Regions from separate parts of the Pseudomonas sp. VMV1 genome, predicted to be linked through region 1. Evidence: riboswitches for the same ligand, from Rfam matches in the RefSeq annotation. Region 1 holds a riboswitch; each other region holds the start of a gene.
The links. Region 1 has a riboswitch for cobalamin ahead of ACUCV0_RS20370 (ABC transporter substrate-binding protein). Riboswitches for the same ligand answer to the same signal wherever they lie in the genome.

Region 1 (2,250 bases):
GCCCAGGACGTACTCGGCTACGCGACCTACGTGCAGATGGCCGGCCCCTTGCGTCCGGATCAGTTGGCCCATGCCAGCGACAACCGTGAAGAATTGCAGCGTGCCCGCCATGCCTTCGAGCTGGCTGCCAGCGGGCGCCAGGTAGTCATGGTGTCGTCCGGCGATCCGGGTGTATTCGCCATGGCCGCCGCGGTACTGGAGGTGCTGGAAGGCGCCGATGACCCGCGCTGGGCGGCGGTGGAGCTGGAGATCCTGCCGGGCATCACCGCGGCCATGGCCAGCGCCGCCCTGGCCGGGGCGCCCCTGGGCCACGACTTCTGCCTGATCTCCCTGTCCGACAACCTCAAGCCCTGGGCGGTGATCGAGCAGCGCCTGCGCCAGGCCGCGGCAGCGGACCTGGCCATGGCCTTCTACAACCCCATCTCCAAGGCTCGCCCGCACCAGTTGGAGCGCGCGCTGGACGTGCTGCGCAGCTGCCGTACGGCGACCACCCCGGTGATCCTCGGCCGTGATGTCGGCCGGCCCGGCGGGGGGCTCGAATACACCAGCCTCGGCGCCCTGCGCAGTGACATGGTGGATTCACGCACCCTGGTGATCCTCGGCTCCAGCCATACCCGGCGCTTTCCGCGGGCCGATGGCGGCGAATGGGTCTATACGCCGCGCTGGTACGATCCGGAATTGTTATAAAGTAACATTTAATGCTTGAATCCTGGTCGCCGCTGGCCCACCCTCGGCGACCCTTCCTATTCCCTGGCGGGAAGCCGGTGAGAGTCCGGCGCGGTCGCGCCACTGTGAGCTTCGAAAGAAGCGAGCCAGACCTCGCCAGGGAACATCCATCATCCACAAGGGACGCGTCATCCCAAGGAGAGTCCATGCTTCGCCGTCTTTCACCGCTGCTCGCCGCCGGCCTGTTGTCCGTTTCCGCCCTTAGCGCCCAGGCCGCCACGACCTATCCGCTGACCATCCACAACTGCGGCCGTGACCTGGTCTTCGAGCGCGCGCCCCAGCGCCTGGTCAGTCTGGGCCAGGCCAGTACCGAGTTGCTCTTGCGCCTGGGCGTGGGCTCGCGCCTGGTGGGTACCGGGGTCTGGTTCGGCGGCCTGCCGAAAGACCTGCAGGAGGAGGGCAAGGGCATTCCGCGCCTGGCCGACAACGCTCCCAGCTTCGAAGCCGTGGTCGGTACCCGGCCGGACCTGGTGGCGGCGCAGTACACCTATCACGTCGGACCCGGCGGCGAGGTGGCGGACTTCCCCCGCTTCGCCAAGCTGGGCATCGCCGCCTATGTGGCGCCCAGCGATTGCGAGGGCAAGGCGGTGACTGCTGATTCCAACAGCGACGGCAGCCGCAGCGCGCCCTTCGACATGAACCTGGTGACCCGCGAGGCCCGGGAACTGGCGGCCATTCTCGATGTGCAGCCGGCTGGCAAGCAGTTGGTTGCCGAGCTGGATCACCGCATCGCCGCCGCTGGCGAGCAGGCCAAGGCGGCCGGGGTCCAGGGGCGTTCGGTGCTGTTCTGGTTTTCCAGTCCGCGCCTGGAAGGCGATCCCTGGGTCGCTGGCAACCTGGGCGCACCGGCCTGGATCGCCCGGTCCCTGGGCCTGCGCAACGTGGTCGACAGCGCCGAGGAATGGCCAGCGGTGAGCTGGGAACGTATCGCCAGTCTGGACCCTGACTATATCGTCGTGGCGCGCATGGACCGCCGTCTCTATCCCGCCGATGACGTCGACAAGAAGCTGGCCTTCCTGCGCAGCGACCCCCTGACCCGCGAATTGCGCGCGGTGCGCGAGAACCACCTGCTGGTGGTGGACGCCCCGACCCTCAATCCCTCGCTGCGGGTGGTGGACAGCGTCGAGACTCTGGCCGCCGACCTGGCCAAGCCGCAACCATGAGCCTGCCCCTGGCAGCCGAAGGGGCCCGGCCCTGGCGCTGGCTGCTGGGCCTGGCCGCCGTGCTGGCGCTGGCGGCGAGCGTGGTGCTGGCCGCTTCCTTCGGCGAGATGCCCATCGCGCCTCTGACCAGCCTGCAGGCCATCGCCAACGGCCTCGGCCTGGGGCCCTATCCGGTGGAGCGTATCGTCCAGGGCATCGTCTGGGAGTACCGCCTCAGTCGTGCCCTGGTGGCGGCCTGCTGTGGCGCGGGCCTGGCGGTCTCCGGCGCCATTCTCCAGGCGCTGCTGCGCAACGCCCTGGCCGAACCCTATGTGCTGGGGCTGTCGGCAGGGGCCTCCACCGGCGCGGTGCTGGTAATGCT
Region 2 (2,250 bases), on a different contig from region 1:
CTGCGTCTGCCGCGGGCTGCCACTGCGATTGGCCAGCACACCGGCGAACGGCAGGCCCGGCCGATAGTGGGCCAGGCCATAGGCCAGGGCACCAAAGGTCTGCGCCAGGCCCGCGGCGTCGATCACCCCCAGTACCGGTACGCCGAAGCGCTCGGCCAGGTCCGCCGCCGACGGCTGCCCGTCGAACAGCCCCATGACGCCTTCGATGAGGATGAGGTCCGCCTCCGCCGCCGCTTCCCACAACAGGCGCCGACTCTCGGCCTCGCCGATCATCCACAGATCGAGCTGGTAGACCGGGGCGCCACTGGCACGGGCGAGGATCATCGGATCGAGAAAATCCGGGCCGCACTTGAACACCCGCACCCGCCGCCCCCGGCGTGCATGCAACCGGGCCAGGGCGGCGGTGACGCTGGTCTTGCCCTGACCGGAGGCCGGGGCGGCGATCAGCAGCGCCGGGCAGTGCCGCGGTTCGCCTACCATTCGATGCCCTGCTGGGCGCGGACGCCGGCCTGGAAGGCATGCTTGACCAGACTCATGTCGGTCACGGTGTCGGCGGCTTCGATCAGGGCGGGCGGCGCGCCGCGGCCAGTCACCACCACATGCTGGTGCGCCGGACGCCCGGCGAGATCGGCCAGCACCTGGTCGACCTCCAGATAGCCATGCTTGAAGGCGATGTTGAGTTCGTCCAGCAGCACCAGGCCGATGGCCGGATCGCGCAAGAGCTCCACTGCCACCGCCCAGGCCGCGGCCGCCGACTGCAGGTCGCGGGCACGATCCTGGGTGTCCCAGGTGAAGCCCTCGCCCATGACGTGGTAACGCACCTCGTCGGGGAAGCGCCTGAAGAAGAGTTGCTCGCCGGTGTCGCGGCGGCCCTTGATGAATTGCACCACGCCGACCTGCATGCCGTGGCCGAGGGCGCGTGCCGCCATGCCGAAGGCGGAGCTGCTCTTGCCCTTGCCGATGCCGGTGTGCACCAGCAGCAGGCCGCGTTCGTCCTGGGCGTCGGCGATCCGGGCGTCGATCACCGCCTTCTTGCGCACCATGCGCGCGCGATGGCGCTCGTCGCGCTCGGGGCTGTTCGAATCAGGGGTGTCGGTCATGGCGGTTCTCCGGGTGCGGGCGCGACGGAGAAACGGGCAGAGACGCCGCCCGCGCAAGGCAGGTGGCGACGCCGCACGACGCCCTCCGCATCGCCGAGATGAACGCAAGCGTGGCCGGTCTCCGGGCTGGTGAGTCGATACCCTCGGGCACCCGCTGCGCCCCTTCCCGGCCGGGGCCAGTGGGTCTCGCGCAGCTGCTACTCAACTACCGTTGCGGGGGCAGCGCCGGCTCGACCGGCTTCCCTGTTTCACCCCGACTCAAACGGGGCACCACGTGCAAGGGCGCAGGGTACGGACTACCCGAGAGAGCGTCAATCGATCGCGCGGGCCGAACTCGGCGCCCGGCGGCCGGGTCCACCCTTAGCACCCCACCGCCAGGAGATAGCCATGACCGAATCCTCCCTCGCTGCCTGCATCAAGGCCTGCCTCGACTGCGCGGCCGCGTGCGAAACCTGCGCCAGCGCCTGTCTGGGTGAAGCCAATCTGGACATGATGCGCGATTGCGTCCGCCTGGATCGTGACTGCGCCGACGCCTGCCGGCTGGCCGCCACCTTCATGCAGCGCGGCAGCGATCGCCTGGCCGAAGCCTGTGCCCTCTGCGTGGCGACCTGCCGCGCCTGCGCCGCCGAATGCGGCAAGCACAAGGCCGACCACTGCCAGGCTTGCGCCCAGGCCTGTGAAGCCTGCGCCGCTGCCTGCGCAGCCATGGCCGCCTGAGCCCCTTACCGCGTTGATACCCGCCCGATCCGGTCCGGCCGCTGACGCAGCGCCGGATGCAGGGCGGTGCCCAGGCCCGGTGCGGTTGGCGGTAGCAGCCAGCCCTGCTCCAGTACCGGTAGCTCGGTGACCAGCTCACGATAGAAGCCCGCCAGATAGGCTCGCACCACTTCCTGAAAGATGGCATTGGCTGAGGCCAACCCCAGATGCAGCGAGGCCATCAGCACCACCGGTCCGGTGCAATCGTGCGGGGCGATGGGCTTCTGATAGGCCTCGGCCAAGGTGGCGATCTTGCGTGCCTCGCTCAGCCCACCGCACCAGGACAGGTCCACCATCACATAGTCCAGCGCATCGGCCGCCAGCAGATCGCGGAAGGCACCGCGCATCGCCAGGGTCTCGCTGCCGCAGACCGGAATGCCCGCCAGTCGCCGGA
Region 3 (2,250 bases), on a different contig from region 1:
GAGTTCGTCCAGCGAGCAGCCCCGCCGGCAGCCCACGCCCAGGACCCGTTTCATGGGTGTGACGCGCCCTGACGGCGAAACAGCCAACTGCAGGCCAGTCCCAGCAACAACCAGAATGGCAGATTGCTCGCCAGCACGGCGATCTGGAAGTGCCGCTGCAGCTCGTGCGGTGCCAGGCTGGAATGCTCGATGGGCTGGGGCGCACCTAGCACATGCGGCAATACCAGCAGACCCAGAGCGATGATCTTGTAGCCGGGATGGCGGGCGAAGACCAGCAGGGCGAGGGCGGACGCGGTGGCCCCAGCGGTGCCGATCCACCAGGTTTGCCTTAGGGTCAGGTCGGCTGCGGCGGTCCCTGGCAGTTCCGGTGGCAGGCCGAGGCTGGGCGCGAGGCAGAAGGTGGCATAGCCAGCCAGTCCCCACAGCAGGCCCTGGTAGGTTCGGTGCGGCGTGCGCAGATTGAACAGGCCCGCCAGGACCAGGCCGAAGCCCACAGCCACCACCAGGTTGCCGCCAAAGGTGGCCAGGGTGCGTGGCCAGCCGTCTTCCGGCGACCAGGCTTCTGCGTCGTGCTCATGCTGCTCCGTCATGACCGGTGCCTCGACCTGTACCTCATAGGTTTCCGCCTGAAGGATGAGCGGGGTCAGCCAGAGGCTCTGCAGGACGCTCAGCAGAAGGGCGGCGAGCAGGCCGGCCACGCCGGCACTGAAGGCGATACGCTGAAACATGCCGATCTCCTCTTAGTGGCAGGGGAAGCCTTCGCTGTGGCGGGTGTCGTGGGCGCCGTTGTGCAGGGCCTCGACATGGGAAAAGCCGGCCAGGAACACCAGGCCCAGGCCAAACAGGCAGGCGAGCAGGGTGGCCGTCAGGCGTTGGGTGCGAGTACTGGTCTGGGGCAGGGCGGTGGTGGAGCGGGCAGCGGTCATGACGAGGCCTCGGAGTCGAAGCGGCAGGGACGCGCCTAGGCAGCGGGCCGCTAGGCAGCCGCCGTCCAGCACGACCGCCCACCGCGGGTTGCTTGAAGGCGACAGGCCGGTCTCCGGACTCACGAGGGTCTTGTGGGGGCGGGCTGGCTGCGCTCGGCCCGGCGTTGTCGAATCCTTCTCCGCAAGGCTCATCTACACCTGGTAAATGACGCTTGCTACGAAGGTTTCGTCTTGCCGTGCGCGGGCTCGCTCAAGATCGCATTCCCGTACGACTACCAGGATCGCCTTCCCCAAGCTTGCCGGCCGGGTGGCATCGTGATCCTGCGCTCGTCTACCGTTGCGGGGGCAGTGCCGGACTTGGACCGGCTTCCCGTTTCACCGCGACCCATGGCGGAGTCGCGACACCTGAAGCAGGGGCGAGCAGACCACGCGGGTCGTCCGACGGTCAAGCCTGTTCGATTGACACCCCGGCGGGGCACTCGTAGCCTGTCGGGCTTCGAGGTGCTCTTGTCCGCAAGAGCTTGAAAGGGAACGCGGTGCGACACCGCGGCTGCCCCCGCAACTGTAAGCGGCATCTTCAGCCTCTCCACAGAGCCTGTGCATAATGTGCTGCGCGTCGGCCAAACTGCGTTGAAGATGCTTTTGGAATGCTCATTTACCAATCGTAAACTCGAGCGCGAGTCCGATCCGCTTCCTTAAGCATCTTCGCCTTGTTTGACTCTAGCTCGCGAAATCATGAACAAGCTCTAAGGCCACTGCTCACGCGGGAAGGCCGGAGTCGGGCGCCGTGAGCCAGGAGACCTGCCTCGCTAGTTTTCCATACGCAACCGGGCGGGGTGATCCGGGCTGCCACCAGGACCTCGTCAGCGTGCGAGCGTCCGGCATGCCTGCCCGCCTTTTCTCGCATTTCACCTAAGGGCAGCCCATGAAAACCCTGGCCAAGACTCCCGTCACCATCGTCACCGGCTTCCTCGGCTCCGGCAAGACCACCCTGTTGCGCCACATGCTCGACCATGCCGAAGGCCGCCGCATCGCGGTGATCGTCAATGAATTCGGCGAACTGGGCATCGACGGGGAGATCCTCCGTCAGTGCAGCATCGGCTGCACCGAAGAAGAAGCCCAGGGTCGGGTCTTCGAACTGGCCAACGGCTGCCTCTGCTGCACCGTGCAGGAAGAATTCTTCCCGGTCATGAAGGAGCTGGTGGCGCGTCGTGGCGACATCGACCACATCCTCATCGAGACCAGCGGCCTGGCCTTGCCCAAGCCGCTGGTGCAGGCCTTCCAGTGGCCGGAGATCCGCAACGCCTGCACTGTGGACGCGGTG

Region 2: linked by a shared signal. The riboswitch ahead of cobO (cob(I)yrinic acid a,c-diamide adenosyltransferase) and the one ahead of ACUCV0_RS20370 (ABC transporter substrate-binding protein) in region 1 are both predicted to bind cobalamin.
Region 3: linked by a shared signal. The riboswitch ahead of ACUCV0_RS17555 (CbtB domain-containing protein) and the one ahead of ACUCV0_RS20370 (ABC transporter substrate-binding protein) in region 1 are both predicted to bind cobalamin.

Annotation. Positions count from the first base shown of each region.
Region 1 covers NZ_JBXGSE010000008.1:35,242-37,491, reverse strand. The annotation lists gene cobJ (precorrin-3B C(17)-methyltransferase) at 1-687, shown strand, start outside; cobalamin riboswitch at 694-841, shown strand; gene ACUCV0_RS20370 (ABC transporter substrate-binding protein) at 873-1,889, shown strand; gene ACUCV0_RS20365 (FecCD family ABC transporter permease) at 1,886-2,250, shown strand, end outside.
Region 2 covers NZ_JBXGSE010000001.1:508,439-510,688, reverse strand. The annotation lists gene ACUCV0_RS02305 (cobyrinic acid a,c-diamide synthase CobB) at 1-480, opposite strand, end outside; gene cobO (cob(I)yrinic acid a,c-diamide adenosyltransferase) at 474-1,100, opposite strand; cobalamin riboswitch at 1,196-1,390, opposite strand; gene ACUCV0_RS02295 (four-helix bundle copper-binding protein) at 1,488-1,817, shown strand; gene ACUCV0_RS02290 (mandelate racemase/muconate lactonizing enzyme family protein) at 1,823-2,250, opposite strand, start outside.
Region 3 covers NZ_JBXGSE010000005.1:292,547-294,796, reverse strand. The annotation lists gene ACUCV0_RS17565 (cobalamin biosynthesis protein) at 1-54, opposite strand, end outside; gene ACUCV0_RS17560 (CbtA family protein) at 51-728, opposite strand; gene ACUCV0_RS17555 (CbtB domain-containing protein) at 741-926, opposite strand; cobalamin riboswitch at 1,014-1,350, opposite strand; cobalamin riboswitch at 1,409-1,749, shown strand; gene cobW (cobalamin biosynthesis protein CobW) at 1,852-2,250, shown strand, end outside.